2 regions of the Planococcus lenghuensis genome follow, and region 1 is predicted to be linked to the other one. Evidence: a T-box and tRNA genes for the amino acid it is inferred to sense, from the RefSeq annotation. Region 1 holds a T-box; the other holds one or more tRNA genes.

Region 1 (10,053 bases):
ACGAGCAGGATGGGCGCGATCCGGGAACTTGAAGAAGAAACCGGATTAATTGCCGAAGCGGATGAATTACTGCTCCTCAGCGAGCAAAGGTACAGCCACTATTTTCTGGACTATTACATATGGGCGAGCCTGGAACCCATCACACCGGATCGCCTCCACCTTCAAAAAGGGGAAGTATGCGGCGCAAAACTGGTCACAGTGGCAGAGCTCGATGAAATGAATAATGCAGGTTTCATCGTGCCTCCGGTATGGGAGCGCTTCAACCTGCACCGGGAGAACATCAACGCGTTCATAGGAGGACTGGCTGTAAAATGAATTACATCGAGACGACGAGGAAAATGATCGGTAACGAGCTGCTGATGACCATCGGTTGCGGCATCATCATCGAGCAGGATGGGCAGACTTCATCCAGGACTGGGTGGACCGGTCCGTCCTGCCGGTCATAAAGTAAGGCAGGTACAGAAATTATTGCTGTGAGGAGACATTGGTTAACATCGTCGGATCAAATCAGTAGAATGGGAGGGAGGTGCTTCATGCGCCCCATCATGGCAAGCCGAAAAAAGGAATATCCATAGCGGACCGGAATTAAGTGGCTGCTGAACGATCTTATAGCCATCGGTGAAGATCGCACTGGAAATTCCCTGTGCCTGCGAGCAGGAGAGAACAGATTCGAAGAAGCGGTTTTCCATTGGAATCATGAGACAGGAGAAGTACAGGAATGCGTGACTTCAATGGATAAATTCCTTGCGTCAGCCAATGAAATAGATCTTGATTAACCAAGCATCGAAAGGAGAGATTAAATGCTGAAAAAGATAGTTCCATTGCTCGTATTATGTGTTATTTTATCGGCGTGCACAGCAGACGGAAATACCGCACCATCTTCCATGCTGTCACCGGTGGAAGGGAAGTACGTGGTGCTGGTGTTATTCGAGGAGGATACGCCGCAACAACAAGTGAATGAAGTGACAGACACTGTGGTTGGGACGGCCCAGGAAACTGGCGTCTTGCAGGAAGCAGTGATCTCGATGCGGCCCGACGAGTATGGAATTGAAACGGAAGAGTATCCGTTTATCATGATTACTGATTCCCGGGAAATTGTATTGAAGACGACAGATGCCGGAGAAGCAGCTGCATTTTTCAGGAAAGCCCCATAACTTAAATGGTTGGGGTCTTTAAACAAGAATCAATTAGTACATAATTACATAAGGAAAACCAAATTCAACAAAATAAAAAATAACAATGATAAAATTAATAAAACAAGAAAACAACTAAATTTATAAACTTATCCTCGCAGAAAGGATGACTTGATGATCTCCTCTATATTAATCAGCTTGACGGCACTATATTTACTTGCAAATCTATTTTATTTTTTCCGGGGACGCCAATATAAAAATAGTTATTTCCAGGCCTCTTTGTTTCAAAAACTATTTTTTACCATGATCGGGATTACAATTGGATTCGCTGTTTTATACTATTTGATGTCTTTTGAAACTACTGTCATCCGGGTCAGTACAGAAGAGGGCAGGGATGGCGGAGAAAACTTCCTTGATTATTTGTACTTCAGCGGTGTTACAATTCTGTCTGTCGGTTACGGCGATCTTGTGCCGGTTGGATATGCCCGTTTTTTTGCACTTCTCGAAGCAGCCATAGGTTTTTTACTGCCAACTGCCTATTTCGTCCGAGCAATCAACGGTCAATCAGACAATCCACCGGATATCAAAGAAGGCCAGGGCAATTACAGCGATAAACGCAGCAAAGATGAAGAAGATGAAAGAAAAACGGAAGAAGCTGACGATTGAAGATCCAAAACTTCCAGGGTACTGTTGACTTCCTGTCAGGCATTCGATAAAATGGCACAAATATACATGTTCATTGACGAAGAGAGTAACTGCAGAACAGCCAACAGCGAGCCGGGGACTGGTGGAAGCCCGGCAAGGCCTGACTGCAGTGAACCGCACTTCTGAGAAGCAGCCTGAATCGTTAGTAGGGCTTGCCGGGAAAATCCCCGTTATCCATTGCAAAGCCGGTCCGATTTCGGACAATCAGAGTGGTACCGCGGGAACCCCGTCTCTAACTAATAAGAGACGGGGTTTTTGTGTATCCGAAAAAAGGAGACGAAGCATTCATGGACATCACCAAACCGTTTGCAGCAGCTATTGCTGCCCAATTGGATCATCAGCTGACGATCGAAGAAATTGGCGCATTACTTGAAAAACCGAAATTCGAAGCACAGGGAGATCTTGCGTTTCCGTGCTTTACGCTGGCAAAGAAGTTCCGAAAATCACCCGCTGCAGTTGCGGCGGACATTGCCTCAGGCATCCAGGACTCATCTCTTGCGAAAGTCGTCGCGGATGGGCCCTATGTGAATGGCTTTTTGAACCGCAGCACTGTCAGCCAGCATGTTCTTACAACCATTTTGGAAACAGGTGCGTCTTACGGTTCTTCATCGGCCGGTGCAGACCGGTCGATCACACTCGATCTATCATCCCCGAATATCGCCAAACCATTTTCCATGGGCCATCTCCGGTCGACGGTCATCGGTAACGCACTCGCCAATATTGCGGAAAAACACGGGTATCAGACGGTGCGCATTAATCATCTCGGCGATTGGGGAACGCAATTCGGAAAGCTCATCGCGGCTTATAAAAAATGGGGCAAAGATGAACAAATCGAAGCAAACCCGATCAAGGAATTGCTGAAACTATATGTGAAGTTCCATGAAGAAGCAAAAACAGATCCGGCGCTTGAAATCGAAGGCCGGCTATGGTTCAAGCGGCTAGAAGATGGAGACGGGGAAGCGCAGCGGCTCTGGACGTGGTTCCGGGAAGAGTCGCTCCAGGAATTCAATAAAATCTATGAATTGCTGGATGTTCGGTTTGATTCCGTCCACGGAGAAGCATTCTACAATGATAAAATGGACGAAGTTGTAGAACTGCTGAAGGAAAAGAAATTGCTGCAAGAATCAGAGGGAGCGGAAGTGGTCGATTTGAGTGATCACGACCTGCCCCCGCTTCTCATCCGCAAATCGGATGGCGCCACGCTGTATGGTACCCGCGATGCGGCAGCCGCACTTTACCGGCAGCGGCAGTATCATTTCGCCGAATCCCTGTATGTCGTCGGCCAGGAACAATCATTGCATTTCAAGCAGTTGTTTTTGACCCTTCAGAAAATGGGCTATGAGTGGGCACAGCATATGCACCACATTCCATTCGGCTTCATCTTGAAAAACGGCAAGAAGATGTCGACCCGGAAAGGGGAAATCGTCCTCCTGGAAGAAGTGATCCGGGAAGCGATCGAACTTGCAGGCCAGAATATCCGGGAGAAAAATCCCTCGCTGCCAAATCCAGCAGAAGTTGCGCATCAAGTCGGTGTCGGCGCCATCATTTTCCATGACTTGAAAAATGACCGGCAAAGCAATATCGAGTTTTCCCTTGAACATATGCTGCGATTTGAAGGTGCAACGGGTCCTTATGTTCAGTACACGCATGCGCGGGCCTGCTCCATTCTCCGGAAAGCGGAAATATATAATGCGCAGCTCACACCGAATGGACTCGATGATGACGCCAGCTGGCCGGTCATCAAATTGCTGCTGGCATTTCCGGAGGTAATCAACCGCAGCTTCAAGGAATACGAGCCATCGGTCATTGCCAAGTTCGTCTTGGAACTCGCACAGGCGTTCAATGCTTTTTACGGCAAAGTCAAAGTCCTGTCAGAAGACCGGGAACAAGAAACACGCCTCGCCCTCGTGCAAGCTGTGGTAATTGTATTGAACGAAGGATTGCGGCTGCTTGGCGTAAAAGCGCCCATGGAGATGTAGTTATATTGAGCAGGAAAGAAGGAAAGTGTCATGAAACCGAAACTCGGGCCAAGGGAAGCGGCTGGCCGATTCATCTCGAAGTACTTTCCCGATTGCACCGGCGCTGTACTCGCCGGCAGTGTTGTCCGGGGAGAAGCGACCGAAACGTCCGACTTGGACATTATCGTTTTTGACCCGGCGGTTCCTGATGCCTACCGGGAGTCCCTGGTTGACTTCGGCTGGCCAATCGAAGTATTCGTCCATAACTTCAGCTCGTACTCCGCTTTTTTTGCCAGCGATTGCACCCGCGCCCGGCCTTCACTGCCTCGAATGCTGACAGAAGGCATCGTACTGAGAGGCAGTAAGGAACTCACTGCCATCAAAGAACAAGCCCAGGCGCTATTGGAGCGCGGACCGGATGCCTGGTCCGAAGAGACCATTCGATCAAAGCGCTACTTCCTGACAGATGCGCTGGAAGATTTCATCGGGTGCACTGACCGGACAGAAGAATTGTTCATCGCTGGCACGTTAGGGGAATTGATCAGTGAATTTGAACTTCGAACCCATCGACGCTGGATCGGCACATCAAAATGGATTGTCCGGGCACTGAAGGAATACGATCCCGATTTCGCAGCAGCATTCACTTCCGCTTTTGAGCACTACTACCGGAATGAGATGAAAGAAGACCTCATCCGTCTGGCCGATCAGGTACTTGCCCCGCACGGCGGCCGGTTGTTTTCTGGATTTTCGCTAGGAAAAAGCTGAAACAGCCTTACTATATGCTGGAATACTCGCAATTCAAGCCATCTCCTTCTATACTTGAAGCTATACATGAAGTTTCTTGTTGTGGGAGGGGTTTTTTCCAAATGACAAATAGAGAATCACATACAGCTGCTATCGAAGAATATGTTTCTACAGCGTTGCTGAATCATTTCGGTTCCAGACCTGAATCGATCCAGATCATACTGCGCCCGCCTTTCATGGTTATGCACTTAACCGATTTTTCACTGCCGAATGAAAAAGCGCTGCTGAAACAAAATCATGCCAAACAAGTGTTGAAGACAAGAGATGTATTACTGGGCGGTTTAAAAACGGAATTGGCCGCCGAGCTACCGGACAAATGTGGAATGGCTATAGACGGTCTATACGCCGACTGGAACATCAATAACAAAACAGGGCTGCTGCTCGCCGTTGCGAACCGGCAAGAGACCCATGAAACGGTCAGTTTAAATGAAACCGAAAAAGCGTTGTTGGATGTGCTTGTTGAGGCCAGCAAGAAAACAGAAAAAAAACCGGACCACACCGGCATCCACTGGCTGAGTGAATCCGTACTGCTGATTGAACGGACAGGTCTCATGGTCGATATTGAAACCGAGTTGGTGAAGAACGGCTCAACAGAAGAACTCCGGTTGGCAAAACGGCCGCTCGAACACCGGTTGATGGAATCTGCTCCGCTTGAAGCTGCGATCGGAAAACCCATCCGTGAGCTGTTCGTCGATTGGGATTTTGAAGAAGACCGCGCTTATATGGTCTTGCTGTTGGAAGCTTCTTCAAAATAATATACTTGGACAATCTAAAAGGCTCACCTTGCAAAGGGTGAGCCTTTTCGGTGTCGTATAAAGGTTTTCAAGAAAAGTCATAGGTGATGCCGGTCAATTCTTCGGATACATCCCATAGCCGCTCCATGGTAACTGTGTTTTCTGCCGCCATATCCGGTTTTTCAATCGCCGGATAGCCTTTCCGGTAACCTTTTCCATCAGGGCCGATATATTCACCACCCTGAAGATCGGGGTTTGTGGCTGCATAAATGGTCGGCAATGCACCCATTTCCGGCGGCTGCAATATCTTACTCGTGAATGTCTTTAAAAAACGCGGCGCATCCCGCTTGCCAATCTTAAATAAATTCGTCGCGGAAATCCCCGGATGGCAGGCGAGGCTAATGGTCTCCAGGTTATGTGCTTTCAGGTGCCGGTCCAATTCTTTGGCAAACAGCAGATTCGCCAATTTACTCTGGCCATAAAACCGCATTGCCTTGTAGCCGTTCGAGGCATCGAGGTTGTCAAAGTCGATCGATGCACCCCGGTGAGCCAGGCTGCTGACTGTCACGACCCGTGAACCCGGTGTCTTTTTCAGCAATGGCAAGAGCAGCCCAGTCAACGTAAAATGACCGAGGTGATTGCTGCCGAATTGCAGTTCGAAACCATCGTTGGTTTGTGATAATGGCGGCGCCATGACCCCCGCGTTATTGACCAGTACATCCAGTGAATCATGGGTTTCTTTAAACGATTCAGCAAATGCCCGGATGCTGTTCAGATCCGCCAAATTAAACGGCATGACTTCGATTGCCGCATTGCCGGTTTGCTGCCGGATCTCATCCCGGGCAGCCTGGCCTTTTTCTTCATTCCGGACCGCTAATACTACCTGCGCGCCCATATCTGCAAATGCTTTCGCCGCCTCCAGGCCAATTCCGCTGTTGCCGCCTGTGACGATCGCTGTTTTTCCGGTTAATGATTTTTGCTCCAAAGCGTCTCCTCCTGTTCCATTGGAAAAACCGAATCTTTGCTTGTTAATTCTAACGTAATACAAGTACCCTCTCTATGCGAATGATAAGCCTTCCTTCCAATTTTCGGGACAGTGCTATCAGAAGGGCGAAAGGAAAGAAGATAAACTAATCATATAGAATAGAAAGTCCTGACAGGAGGGCTATTGAATGGAGGAGCATCAAATGGCTCTACAAGTCCAATCTGCCCGTTTTACGGAAAACGGCGTTACATACGTCCTGGAACTGGGGCGGCGGGCAAGGAAGAGACACACTTTACTTTGTTCAGCGCAGCTTTCAAGTGACGGTGATGGATTATACAGTGAGCGGGGTTCCCAAAAAGCGCAAACGTTGGGACTGAGCGATCGGGTGACGGCTATTCAGCACGAATGCTGTGTTAAATGAAGGAAACATGAAGTATCTCACCGCCTTTATGACATATTTGCAGGCGGAATACCATCATTATTTGAATCAGCCGGATAAGCATTTCCTGAAAGATGGTGTCAGTTTCCGCACGGCCGGTGTTTATACTGGCTGATCAGACGGACGGGAAAATGGCTATAATGTGCATGCCAACTCTGAACATTCTCCAACGAGGATGCTTTTTTATTGGCCAATAAGCACAATCCCTGCAAAAGAGGGTATGGAAAGAGAGAACCTCTGCGTTTCTATGAGAAATCAGCCCACGTTTATAGCTGATTCAATTTACAGACGAAAGGATGGAAACCATGAACAATCGAATTATCGCAGGACTGCTCGGAATTTTCCTTGGCGATTTTGGCGTCCACAAATTCTACTTGGGCAAACCGGGGAAAGGCTTACTATACTTGGCTTTCTGCTGGACTGTCATTCCGGCGATTATCGGCTTCATCGAAGGTGTTTCGTATTTGCTGATGTCCGACCGGGAATTCCAGGCGAAACACGGAAAACGATAAGACGAAAACAGGGGCAGGCAGCTGCTCCTGTTTTTATTTTGATTATCGAGTTACACTGAGCCGACCTTGACTCTTACAAAAACCATTAATATGGAAAAAACCGTAAACGGTTTGCAGGAAGTTCGCTATACTGGAATAGAAGAAAAGTGCGGAGCCAGTATTAAGAGAGCGAGTTGACATAAATGCAGTATCAAGAACATGAGCTTTCAATCCGGCCGGTCCAGGAAGAAGACTTGCACCGGCTGTGGGAATTGATCTATGGAGAAGACCCGCCCCACTGGAAAAAGTGGGACGCTCCGTATTACGAGTTCAAACATGTCCCGTACGCGGAATACATTAGCAACAAAGAATCGATTATTAACAACCGAAAACAGTGGTTAATCACTGTCCAGGATGAACCGATTGGAACAGTCAGCTATTACTGGGAGCACGAACCGTCCAATTGGCTGGAAGCCGGCATTGTCATTTACCGCCCGGAATGGTGGAGCGGCGGTTACGGCACGCGGACGTTCCGGTTATGGATCCATCATTTGTTTGAGACGCTTCCGCTCGTTCGGGTCGGCTATTCCACCTGGTCCGGCAATGAGCGGATGATTCACGCCGGTGAGAAGCTCGGCATGCAGATGGAAGCGCGGATCCGGAAAGCCCGGTATTACAACGGCACGTACTACGATTCGATCAAAATGGGGATTTTGCGGGAAGAATGGGAAGCGCTCCATGAACCGGATAACAGCTAGGAGATGAGCGCATGAAGAGATTAGCTATTCTGACAGTCGGAAAAACCCACAGCGGCAAATCGACGTTTGCCAATGCATTGGCGGGTCGGTTGGCGAACACAACAGTCATCGATCAGGACAACCATGCGAGTTTCTCGCTGCGTATTACCCGAACTTGCTGCCGGCAGAAGGCCCAAATATCATTAAGGCATGACCGGCTTTTAAAGACCCAAGGACCGGCAATAGCCATTGCCATTACTGCGGTCTTCTATACGCTGTACCATTTGTTGTCCGTCATCCCGATCTTTGAAGCAGGTTTCAGTCTGATTGCGGTACTGCCCGTGTTATTGGCGGGGCTGTTTTGGGGCTATGTGCGGCAAAAGACCGGATCGCTCAGCGCCGTGATCATCAGCCATGCGCTGTCGGATCTTGGCATCATGTGTGTGTATTGGTTTATTGTGAGGTGAAGAATATGCTGAAAACAAAAGAGGATGTTTTACACGTGATTGCAGAAGATGCGTGGATGGTGGAGATTCTCCGTAGTGCTCAATTTCTAGGATTACCCGATTGGTGGATCTGTGCCGGTTTTGTCCGGTCGAAGATTTGGGACAAGCAACAAAATCTGCCTTCGCGGACCTCACTTACCGATATTGACGTCATTTATTTTGATGAAGAAAACATAAATGAACGTAAAGAAAAAGAGCAGGAGCAGCAATTGCATCGTTTACGTACAGGCATTCCATGGTCCGTCAAAAACTAGGTGCGGATGCACAGAAAAAATAATTTGCCGCCTTACCGGTCCGCACTTGACGGAGTCGCCCATTTTCCGGAAACGGCCACTGCGCTTGCCGTCAAGTTGGATGAAAATGGGCAATTGATATTAGCGGCTCCGTGGGGAATCGAAGATGCGCTGAACATGCACGTCGCCCCAACGCCCCCATTCGCGGCATCGCCTGAATTGTTGAAGACTTATAGGCAGCGGGTTATTAAGAAAGTTTGGCATTCCACTTGGAATCGCATTACTTATGCCGGCATTGAAAGAGAGATAACATAAAATTTCACATTGGTTCCGCTGATTATCCTACGGCAATTCCTGCCGTGCTTCCACTGCCCGCCGTGCCCGCTCCGCGTCTTCTTTTTTGACGTAGATGTCGAACGGCACAGAGGCAAACGTCGTAAAATCGTTTTGACTGAACGAGAAATAGAAATCGAGTTTCCTGCCGGTCAACGTACGAAACGGAATCCGCTCCGCTTCGAGCGCGTTCACATGTTCATAATGCGCTTCTTGGCCGAACGCCGTCGCAACATGACAATTAAAATCGGAAAAGAGCTTCTGCCAGAAATTCATTTGGTTACCACCTTCTTTCATTAGGTTAAGAACCGGCAATCAGCACGCCGAATATACCGGCAACAAACAGTAACGGCAGTCCGGCGAGGGCCCACTTTCCTAAAGCAGACAACCGTTGGATGAGTGCCTTCACGAAAATGAGAGACAAAAAAGCGAGCGCCCACCCCGGAAACCGCTTTTGCAGAAGCAAATAAGAAACAAAACTGATGGCCATGAAAACCGGAAAATAAGCTAAGTGAATCAATAATCCATTCAGCTCAAACAGCGAAAAGCCGTCGAAGAACGGAAGAAATCCCAACACGTGGTATGCTGCATATACAAATGATCCCCCGATGACATGCTGCTCCAGCCGCCGCTGTTCTGCTATGATCTCCATAATCCCCGTCCTTCTAATAGTGTTTGATTATTCTGAAAATACTTCAATTATAGTATATACGAAAATGGTCTTGACGGGTTTCGCAAATATTCGCAAATAAAGACACTGGTTTTGCAAGTAACCTAGGGCATTCCGCAAGTAAAAGTCGTTTCGCAAGTAGCATTCTCAAATTCACAAGTAAGTGACCCAAATCCGCAAGTAAACTCATCAGTTTCACAAGTAAATCCCCCAGCTTTGCAACTATCCGCAGGCAACCCACTAACATAGTTCGTGAAGCAGGCACGAAAGAATTTAGTTATCCCATAACGACCGAATAATGGAGTATCCGAAAAAATCCCTAAAA
Region 2 (10,053 bases), 640 kb from region 1:
GCCCCATAAATCAGTGATCGCATGAGGATGGAGAAACCGCTGATATGGAATAGCGGAACCATACACAGCCAACTATCACGTGCGCCCAGACCGATATTCAAGCTGGAAGCAATTGCACTGGAAAAGTGGTTCTCTGCTGTTTGCTTGACGCCTTTCGGAAAGCCGGTTGTTCCAGATGTATACATAATGGAAACCACACGATCAACCGGCCATTCCCGCTGGATCTCCACTTCTGCAGGCACAGCTTCTTTAATGGTGCTGAATAATAATTTATTCACTGTATTTAGCCGTTCTGCATTCGCATCATCCGTCAGCACTGTATCCGCTTCGCAATCCTGTACTTGATAGATCAGCTCCTGCTCAGTCAAACGTTCATTAAGCATGACCATTTCGCAGCCGAGATGCAGACAGGCATGCATCATGAATACAAAATCGGGATGTGATTTGGACAGCAGCGCCACCCGGCTGTCTCGCTGTACACCCAGGCGGACGAGCCGGCCTGCAAGATCCCGTGCAATAACATCCAGTTCCGCAAAGGTCCACTCCTCAGATGCCCAAGATAAACCGACTCGCTCTCCGGTCAACTGAGCCCGTTTCATCAACCAGTTTGGATACATGAAAATTCACCTTCCTTTGAAAAAGAGCTGCCCGCGGACGGACAGCTCTCTTTCACAGATTTCGAATCAAGGGAAACGCGGGAACTGACCGAAATCAGGTTTGCGCTTTTCCTTAAAGGCATCGCGGCCTTCTTTCGCTTCATCAGTTGTGTAATACAGAAGTGTTGCGTCCCCTGCCATTTGCTGCAGACCGGCCAAACCATCCGTGTCCGCATTCATCGCAGCTTTGATAAAACGGAGGGCTGTCGGGCTCTTCTCAAGCATTTCCTCGCACCATTTCACTGTTTCGTCTTCAAGCTGGTCAAGCGGAACGACTGTATTGACAAGGCCCATATCGAGCGCTTCCTGCGCGTTGTACTGACGGCACAGATACCAGATTTCACGTGCTTTCTTATGTCCGATGATCCGTGCCAAGTAACCCGAACCATAACCGGCATCGAAAGAACCGACTTTTGGCCCTGTCTGACCGAAGATGGCGTTATCCGCTGCGATTGTCAGGTCACAAACAACATGCAGCACATGTCCGCCACCGATTGCATAGCCTGCAACCATTGCAACAACCGGTTTCGGTGTTACACGGATGAGCCGCTGGAGATCCAGGACGTTCAGGCGTGGAATTTCATCTTCCCCAACATAACCACCATGGCCGCGTACTGACTGATCTCCGCCTGAGCAGAACGCTTTTTCGCCCTCGCCGGTTAATACAATCACGCCGACCTTTGAATCATCACGTGCATGAGAAACAGCGTCAATCAGCTCTGTCACTGTTTTCGGACGGAAAGCATTGCGTACTTCCGGCCGGTTGATCGTGATTTTGGCAATGCCATTATACGTTTCATACTTGATGTCTTCGTATGTACGTTCTTTCACCCATTCTCGAGTCATTGTATTCCTCCTAAAAATCGTTTTTCAATTGCTGCCTTATTATTGTAGCAAACTCTTCCGGTTTTTCCACATGAATTGCATGGCCTGCTTCCATTTCAATATGCGTTACACGTGAAATTTGTTCTTTCATTTCCCTTGCAATGGCAGTGAACTTATTATCATCCGTTCCCGTAAGAAGCAGCACCGGGCATGCTAATTGCTCTAATTGATCCCAGTATGGCGCCTGTGCGCCAGTCCCCATACCATACAGGCTTCCCGCCAGGCCACTTGGATGCTGATTAAGCCGCTCTTCTCTCACCGCCTGTCGGATGGCTGAGGGAAGATTTCTCTGTGTCTCAAACATCGGGAGGTTTTCCCAGAAAGATATAAATTCTATTATGCCGTCTCTTTCAATCCGTTCGGCCAGTTTCTGGTCCTGTTCCCGCCGGAGATGTCGCTCTGATTCAGTTCGAAGCCCTGGAGAAGCACTTTCCAGTATCAGCCGGCGAATGCCTGCCGGGTATGTGCATGCATAGGCAAGCGCCGTCCGTCCGCCCATCGAATAGCCGGCCAGGACGAATTCATCCAGCTGCAGCTGCCTGAACAATTCTTTTAGATCTTGCAGCTGATATGCCATCCGGTAGCGTGCCTGATGTTCCGGGCTCATCGTCCGCCCATGGCCCAGTAAATCGATTAAGACAATCCGATAGTCAAGAAGATAAGGGATCGCTGAATGCCATGTGTGCGTGCTGCCTGTAAACCCATGCAACAATACGAGCACCTTTTGCTGTTCGGGATGATGGACTTCGACATGGTATTCAATTCCGTTGATATTCATTCGGCTGACAGTCTTTCATTGACGCGGCTCCATAACTTCCGGTGTGCAGCTGTGTTTTGCGCCCGGTCCGTAAAAACCTCAATCAGTTTAACAGACGCCTGCTTGCCGTTTCGGAGCGCTGCCTTCAGCTCTTCTTTCGATCTTACTTCCGCATAATCCGCTCCATACATGGAAGCCGCATCCCGGAACGTCACATCGGTCGGTGTACCGAATAATTCCTCGTAATACCGCTCTTCCCGGCCTTGCGGCAAGTAAGAAAAGATTCCACCGCCATTATTATTCATAATCACAATGGTGAGATCCGTAGCCTGCAGTTTCGATGCAATCAGACCGTTCATGTCATGCAGAAACGATAAATCACCAATCAGCAGATAAGCAGGCCGCTTATTTGCCGCCTGGACACCGAACGCAGTGGATACAACTCCATCAATTCCGTTCGTGCCGCGATTGGCATACAGCCGGACATCCCGGCCGCTCTTTTCGAAAAACGTATCGGCGTCCCGGATCGGCATGCTGCTGCCAATTACAACATCGCAATCAGAAAGCTCTTCAAAAAAGGTGTAAGCCAGCGTTCCTTCATCTGTCACTTCTTCTGCATGCTGTGCTGCCGTTTCCCAATAAATTTCTGTAGCCTTCTGCCACCTGCTTGCATAATCTGTCTCTTTTCGCTTTTTAAGAGGCAATCCCCATAGGGCTGAACTGGCCGTTTGAATATGATGTGTCACAATGGATTGCGGATCGCGCAGCATCGGACTTTCGTCAATAGCTATGTACCAGGCTGGCCTTACAGCATTCAGCCATAGGAGCAGCGGCTTTGATACCGGCTGCGGGCCGACACGAATTACAGCTTCAGGCTTAATCTTCTCTTTGAATTCATTACTTTTCAGCAGGGCATCATACGCATCCACAATAAGTCTCTGACAATCAACTGGTACTTTACTGCGCGCATTCGACAGCGGATCAGCAAGGACCGGCCATTGCAGTTTTCGGATAAAGTCCCAAAACACTTCAGGAAGTTCACCCGTTTGTTCCCCAAGGACTAAGAGTCCTCGTTCCTCTTGGAACACTTCATTCAGAAAGAGTCGGGCAGGTTCTGATAGTGCGGATTCTGCTGCAAAACGGGAGACGGCAGAAATGTCTTCTGTCTTTGATTCAAAATCGATCAATAGCGGTTCGCGCAGCGGAACATTCACATGGACCGGACCCGCAGGCGCGGTAATAGCTGTCCCAATCGCCCGGGTAAGATGCCGGACTAGAAAACCGAGACGATTATCTGTTTCAGGGAGTGGCAAATCCGTTGACCATTTCACATGCTTGCCGTATAACTCAATCTGATTAATGGCTTGCGGTGCCCCGACTTCCCGCAATTCGTGCGGCCGGTCTGCTGTCACAACTAAGAGTGGGACCCGGGCATAAAATGCTTCAACAATGGCAGGGAAATAATTTACAGCTGCTGTTCCGGATGTGCATAGCAGCATAACCGGCCGGTCCGTCGCTTTTGCCAGTCCCAGCGCGAAATAAGCCGCTGAACGTTCATCGATTTGCCGATACACCGTCAGCTGTTCTTCCTGCATGCAGGCATACGCAAGCGGCGTGGAGCGGGAACCCGGAGAAATGACTACTTCCCGGATCCCTTGTTGGGTGACAGCAGCAGTAAATGCCGTCACGTACTCTGTTAAGTATTCACGATTCGTCACGTAATTGCCCTCCTAAAGCGCGCAACATCGGCCGGAATTTCACCCACGTCTCTGCATATTCCAGTTCCGGTGTGGAATCCGCTACAATGCCGCCTCCTGCGTATAAATAAGCTGACTGGCCGTCAAGCAGTGCTGAACGGATCGCCACTGCAAATTCCCCGTTCCCCTCTGCATCGATCCAACCTAAAGGTGCCGCATAATAACCCCGGTCTGCCGGCTCATGCTTTCTGATTAGCTGCATGGCCTTAGTACGCGGTTCACCGCCCAACGCTGGTGTCGGATGCAGTTCCTGTACAAGGTCGAACAATGTAGCTTCTTCTTTTAATTCTCCTTCAACCGGTGTATACAGATGTTGAATATCACGGATTTTCATTAATTCCGGCATATTTGGGATGACGGCAGACGAGCAATGCTTACGGAATACGGATGAAATCATATTAACGACATAAGCATGTTCCGATCGGTTTTTGTCATCGTTCATCAGTTCATTGCCAAGCGCTGTATCTTCTGCAGCCGTTCTCCCTCTTGGAATCGAGCCTGCCAGACATGTCGATAACGCCTGATTGTCCGTTACTTTCACAAGCCGTTCAGGCGTGGCGCCAAAAAACAGCTGACTTCCTGCCTCGAGTCCAAAAAGAAAACTGCCTTGCTGCTGGGCACCCACTTGCTGAAGAACATCAGCATGATCCACTTCCTGCTCAAAATCAAGTTTCAACTGCCGGGCGATTACGACTTTATCCGCTTCACCAGCCCGAATGGCCTCGGTTACTTGCTGGATCGATTGCATGTATATATCTTTCTCCAGCTCTGTCCGATTTGTGACTAAAATACCTTCCGGCTTGGCCGGCTCTGATACTTGTGCAACATGGACGAGTTCGTCCCGTTCTTTCCGCAATTGCTCAAACGTTTCAAAAGCATTTGTTTCCTGAGTAATGAGGTGAATGCTGACAAAGGCCTGATCTTCCTGAACGGTCAATTGAAAAGTTGGCACCGCAAAATAAGCCGGCGAAAAATCACGCCAGACACTTTTTTTCTCATTTTCAGGATCAAAAGAAAACCCGCCGAACAGAACCGGCTGAACAGCTGGTTCTTCGTTAACAATCTGTCTGCACAGACTTTGCCAATCCTGCTTAATGGATTCAAAACGATCCTCTGCATGGGAGGTGATCACATGCGCATGTCCCAAACCAACAAACGTAAACGTCGATTCCCGGTTTTGCCAAAACATCCGTTGTCCGGTATATCCTTTGCCGGCATTAAAAAACGCAAATGGCGACATGCTCTGTACTTCTATAGTTTCTGTATAAAAACACCAGGAATCATACGTCCCGGCTATCACTTGTTCTGTTGATGAATACGGCTGTGAATTCATCCGTTTCCCTCCGTTTATCTGCAGCCTGTCATTGAAAATAACTGCAGCCAAGTTAATCTCTACCCTCTATCATACCCTTTTCCGGAAAAATGAGCACTCCATTTGCTGTACGAATCACTGATTTAGAGTACAATAAAGGATGGAAAATGAACTAAAGGAGCGAATACAGCATGACTCACACACTTCAAGCGGACAGTGGCTGGCGCGTCTGGTGGCAGCTTACCCGGCCCCATACGCTAACCGCAGCCTTTGCCCCGGTTTTTCTCGGGACAATGATCGCTTTGCAATATACGGCTATTCATTGGGGCCTGTTTCTTGCAATGCTGATTGCAAGTCTCTTAATTCAAGCGGCTACCAATATGTTCAATGAATACTATGATTTCGCCCGTGGTCTTGATAATGAAAAGTCAGTAGGCATTGGCGGAGCCATTGTCCGAAATGGTGTCAAACCAAGAACAGTTTTGGCGCTCGCCTTTACTCTTTACGGAATTGCAGGATTGCTGGGTGTTTATATCTGTACCGAGACGAGCTGGTGGCTCGTGGCAGTTGGACTTGTGGCAATGGCAGTCGGTTATTTTTATACAGGCGGCCCTTTCCCTATTGCGTATACGCCGCTCGGTGAATTATTTTCCGGTTTATTCATGGGCTTTCTGATTGTCATCATTGCATTTTTTATTCAGACAGGTACTGTTACCTCAGAAGCTGCACTACTGGCTGTACCAAGTACACTGCTCGTCGCAGCTATTATGCTGACCAACAATATCCGGGACATTAAGGGTGATGCCGCCAGTGGTCGGAAAACACTTGCAATACTGGTGGGAAGACCAACTGCGGTCAATGTCCTGCTCGCCTTCTTCGTTCTCGCATATGGTTGGATACTTGTGCTGGTTTTCGTGGGGGCTATAACTCCATGGACACTGCTCGTCTTCCTCAGCGTTCAGAAACCGATAGAAGTGGTTCTTCGTTATCGAATGTTCACAGAACCACTGCAAGTCATGCCAGCGATGAAAGCAACAGGGATTACTAACACTGTATTCGCTTTTCTTCTTGGCATTGGATTGCTGATCAGTCACGTGCTTTAATAGTAGTCCGGGAGCATAGAGCTTCCGGACTTTTTTATTCTCATTGGAAAGACAAACTGTATATCCCGTGTCAGATATATAAAAAGAATACAAAAAAACGCAGTTCCTGTTAATCAGGAACTGCGTTTTTTACTATGACCCCTACGGGATTCGAACCCGTGTTACCGCCGTGAAAGGGCGGTGTCTTAACCGCTTGACCAAGGGGCCGAGCTGGCGGAGAAGGAGGGATTTGAACCCTCGCGCCGGGATTACCGACCTACACCCTTAGCAGGGGCGCCTCTTCAGCCACTTGAGTACTTCCCCGTATGGCTCCGAAGGTAGGATTCGAACCTACGACCGATCGATTAACAGTCGATTGCTCTACCACTGAGCTACTTCGGAATGGTGGGCCTAAGTGGACTCGAACCACCGACCTCACGCTTATCAGGCGTGCGCTCTAACCAGCTGAGCTATAGGCCCTTGGAGCGGGTGAAGGGAATCGAACCCTCATCATCAGCTTGGAAGGCTGAGGTTTTACCACTAAACTACACCCGCAAGAATGGTGGCTCAGGACGGAATCGAACCGCCGACACAAGGATTTTCAGTCCTTTGCTCTACCGACTGAGCTACTGAGCCACACTATGTATGAAAAAATGGCGGTCCTGACGGGAATCGAACCCGCGATCTCCTGCGTGACAGGCAGGCATGTTAACCGCTACACCACAGGACCGTTTGGTTGCGGGGGCAGGATTTGAACCTGCGACCTTTGGGTTATGAGCCCAACGAGCTACCGAACTGCTCCACCCCGCGACATTAATATTAGGGATACTTTGTTTCCTCTACGCATTGTAGTGATAGGCATCTTCTTCGGCTGCGCATTCGTTGATGCTAATCGCTGTCTTCGTACAGCAATTTACTACATACCTATTTATGAAAGATTCTTTTCGGAGTGTCACTGACGTACTGTGAAACAAAAATCAGTCCACACATTTTTAAAAGATGGAGGAGGAAGAGGGATTCGAACCCCCGCGGGATTTGACTCCCCTGTCGGTTTTCAAGACCGATCCCTTCAGCCAGACTTGGGTATTCCTCCAGAATAATAGTTAAGTGGTGGACCTTGCAGGACTCGAACCTGCGACCGGACGGTTATGAGCCGTCTGCTCTAACCAACTGAGCTAAAGGTCCTAAAAAAAGTGGCGGCAGAGGGGATCGAACCCCCGACCTTACGGGTATGAACCGTACGCTCTAGCCAGCTGAGCTACGCCGCCAGGATCCTTATGATAGTTAAGTTGGTGGAGCCTAGCGGGATCGAACCGCTGACCTCCTGCGTGCAAGGCAGGCGCTCTCCCAGCTGAGCTAAGGCCCCATCATAACTGGTCGGGAAGACAGGATTCGAACCTGCGACCCCTTGGTCCCAAACCAAGTGCTCTACCAAGCTGAGCTACTTCCCGTACATACTGTTATGTACTTTATTAATAAAAATGGCGCGCCCGGCAGAAGTCGAATCCACAACCTTCTGATCCGTAGTCAGACGCTCTATCCAATTGAGCTACGGGCGCATATTGATCTTGTTCAAAAAAATGGAGCGGAAGACGGGGGTCGAACCCGCGACCTCCACCTTGGCAAGGTGGCGTTCTACCACTGAACTACTTCCGCTAGACATGGTGCGGATGAAGGGAGTCGAACCCCCACGTCCGGTAAAGGACACTAGAGCCTGATTCTAGCGCGTCTGCCAATTCCGCCACATCCGCATGTCTGTTATTATTAGCTTAATAATAATGGTGAGCCATGAAGGATTCGAACCTTCGACCCTCTGATTAAAAGTCAGATGCTCTACCAACTGAGCTAATGGCTCGAAGTGGTGCCGGAGAAAGGAATTGAACCCTCAACCTACTGATTACAAGTCAGTTGCTCTGCCAATTGAGCTACTCCGGCATGACATGGTGGAGGATGACGGGATCGAACCGCCGACCCTCTGCTTGTAAGGCAGATGCTCTCCCAGCTGAGCTAATCCTCCATGTGTATGCCCAGCGACGTCCTACTCTCACAGGGGGAAGCCCCCAACTACCATCGGCGCAAGAGAGCTTAACTGCCGTGTTCGGGATGGGAACGGGTGTGGCCTCTCTGCCATCATCACTGGACTATTTGGTTTTGTTTTGAAAGACAAGATTTATTATATCAACTCTCACGAGTTTTACAAGCATTTTTTTAAAAGAAAGCCTGTTTTCTTGTTCCTTCAAAACTGGATAACCGACATTGAAATGCTGTGGTGTCTAGCTCGGTGGCCAGGCCCTCGGGTCGTAAGCCGTCCCATTCTGGAAATCAGGATTTCCGCCATGGGCCGTCTCTACGCCGGTCGGGCCTTGCGTGGCCACCTGCGCTTTTCTTTGGTTAAGTCCTCGATCGATTAGTATTCGTCAGCTCCACATGTCGCCATGCGTCCACCCCGAACCTATCCACCTCATCGTCTTTGAGGGATCTTACTTACGTAAACGTAATGGGAAATCTCATCTTGAGGGGGGCTTCATGCTTAGATGCTTTCAGCACTTATCCCGGCCACACATAGCTACCCAGCGATGCCTTTGGCAAGACAACTGGTACACCAGCGGTGTGTCCATCCCGGTCCTCTCGTACTAAGGACAGCGCCTCTCAAATTTCCTGCGCCCGCGACGGATAGGGACCGAACTGTCTCACGACGTTCTGAACCCAGCTCGCGTACCGCTTTAATGGGCGAACAGCCCAACCCTTGGGACCGACTACAGCCCCAGGATGCGATGAGCCGACATCGAGGTGCCAAACCTCCCCGTCGATGTGAACTCTTGGGGGAGATAAGCCTGTTATCCCCGGGGTAGCTTTTATCCGTTGAGCGATGGCCCTTCCATGCGGAACCACCGGATCACTAAGCCCGTCTTTCGACCCTGCTCGACGTGTCTGTCTCGCAGTCAAGCTCCCTTCTGCCTTTGCACTCTGCGAATGATTTCCAACCATTCTGAGGGAACCGTTGGGCGCCTCCGTTACTCTTTAGGAGGCGACCGCCCCAGTCAAACTGCCTGCCTGCCACTGTCTCCCCGGCCGATAAGGCCGGCGGGTTAGAAGTCCAATACAGCCAGGGTAGTATCCCACCATTGCCTTTGCGTAAGCTGGCGCTCACGCTTCTTCGGCTCCTACCTATCCTGTACAGGCTGTATCCAACTTCAATAGCAGGCTGCAGTAAAGCTCCACGGGGTCTTTCCGTCCTGTCGCGGGTAACCTGCATCTTCACAGGTACTATAATTTCACCGAGTCTCTCGTTGAGACAGTGCCCAGATCGTTACGCCTTTCGTGCGGGTCGGAACTTACCCGACAAGGAATTTCGCTACCTTAGGACCGTTATAGTTACGGCCGCCGTTTACTGGGGCTTCGGTTCGCACCTTCGCTTGCGCTAAGCGCTCCCCTTAACCTTCCAGCACCGGGCAGGCGTCAGCCCCTATACGTCACCTTACGGTTTTGCAGAGACCTGTGTTTTTGCTAAACAGTCGCCTGGGCCTATTCACTGCGGCTCTCTCGGGCTGTTCACCCAAAAGAGCACCCCTTCTCCCGAAGTTACGGGGTCATTTTGCCGAGT

What was found. A T-box is a leader RNA that pairs with one kind of tRNA and senses whether it is charged. The one in region 1 lies ahead of argS (arginine--tRNA ligase), so its partner is inferred to be a tRNA-Arg.
Region 2: it has a tRNA-Arg gene. The T-box ahead of argS (arginine--tRNA ligase) is inferred to sense a tRNA for this amino acid. The anticodon was not compared.

What each region holds. Positions count from the first base shown of each region.
Region 1 covers NZ_CP019640.1:1,861,779-1,871,831, forward strand. The annotation lists gene B0X71_RS09555 (NUDIX domain-containing protein) at 1-315, shown strand, start outside; gene B0X71_RS21565 (hypothetical protein) at 312-446, shown strand; gene B0X71_RS21755 (SMI1/KNR4 family protein) at 597-776, shown strand; gene B0X71_RS09560 (hypothetical protein) at 801-1,154, shown strand; gene B0X71_RS09565 (potassium channel family protein) at 1,437-1,799, shown strand; T-box leader at 1,864-2,075, shown strand; gene argS (arginine--tRNA ligase) at 2,126-3,817, shown strand; gene B0X71_RS09575 (nucleotidyltransferase domain-containing protein) at 3,848-4,561, shown strand; gene B0X71_RS09580 (Na-translocating system protein MpsC family protein) at 4,663-5,355, shown strand; gene B0X71_RS09585 (oxidoreductase) at 5,423-6,319, opposite strand; gene B0X71_RS09590 (hypothetical protein) at 6,507-6,740, shown strand; gene B0X71_RS21570 (hypothetical protein) at 6,748-6,873, shown strand; gene B0X71_RS09595 (TM2 domain-containing protein) at 7,055-7,270, shown strand; gene B0X71_RS09600 (GNAT family N-acetyltransferase) at 7,453-8,007, shown strand; gene B0X71_RS21760 (CPBP family intramembrane glutamic endopeptidase) at 8,019-8,453, shown strand; partial or broken gene B0X71_RS09610 (nucleotidyltransferase family protein) at 8,510-9,040, shown strand; gene B0X71_RS09615 (hypothetical protein) at 9,068-9,334, opposite strand; gene B0X71_RS09620 (hypothetical protein) at 9,360-9,710, opposite strand.
Region 2 covers NZ_CP019640.1:1,221,670-1,231,722, reverse strand. The annotation lists gene B0X71_RS06375 (o-succinylbenzoate--CoA ligase) at 1-617, opposite strand, end outside; gene menB (1,4-dihydroxy-2-naphthoyl-CoA synthase) at 684-1,502, opposite strand; gene menH (2-succinyl-6-hydroxy-2,4-cyclohexadiene-1-carboxylate synthase) at 1,513-2,319, opposite strand; gene menD (2-succinyl-5-enolpyruvyl-6-hydroxy-3-cyclohexene-1-carboxylic-acid synthase) at 2,316-4,016, opposite strand; gene B0X71_RS06355 (isochorismate synthase) at 4,003-5,388, opposite strand; gene B0X71_RS06350 (1,4-dihydroxy-2-naphthoate polyprenyltransferase) at 5,559-6,470, shown strand; tRNA gene B0X71_RS06345 (tRNA-Glu) at 6,606-6,677, opposite strand; tRNA gene B0X71_RS06340 (tRNA-Ser) at 6,682-6,773, opposite strand; tRNA gene B0X71_RS06335 (tRNA-Asn) at 6,777-6,851, opposite strand; tRNA gene B0X71_RS06330 (tRNA-Ile) at 6,853-6,929, opposite strand; tRNA gene B0X71_RS06325 (tRNA-Gly) at 6,931-7,004, opposite strand; tRNA gene B0X71_RS06320 (tRNA-Phe) at 7,010-7,085, opposite strand; tRNA gene B0X71_RS06315 (tRNA-Asp) at 7,104-7,179, opposite strand; tRNA gene B0X71_RS06310 (tRNA-Met) at 7,183-7,259, opposite strand; tRNA gene B0X71_RS06305 (tRNA-Ser) at 7,450-7,542, opposite strand; tRNA gene B0X71_RS06300 (tRNA-Ile) at 7,558-7,634, opposite strand; tRNA gene B0X71_RS06295 (tRNA-Met) at 7,644-7,717, opposite strand; tRNA gene B0X71_RS06290 (tRNA-Ala) at 7,740-7,815, opposite strand; tRNA gene B0X71_RS06285 (tRNA-Pro) at 7,824-7,900, opposite strand; tRNA gene B0X71_RS06280 (tRNA-Arg) at 7,932-8,008, opposite strand; tRNA gene B0X71_RS06275 (tRNA-Gly) at 8,031-8,105, opposite strand; tRNA gene B0X71_RS06270 (tRNA-Leu) at 8,112-8,200, opposite strand; tRNA gene B0X71_RS06265 (tRNA-Lys) at 8,229-8,304, opposite strand; tRNA gene B0X71_RS06260 (tRNA-Thr) at 8,309-8,384, opposite strand; tRNA gene B0X71_RS06255 (tRNA-Val) at 8,391-8,466, opposite strand; rRNA gene rrf (5S ribosomal RNA) at 8,475-8,590, opposite strand; rRNA gene B0X71_RS06245 (23S ribosomal RNA) at 8,837-10,053, opposite strand, start outside.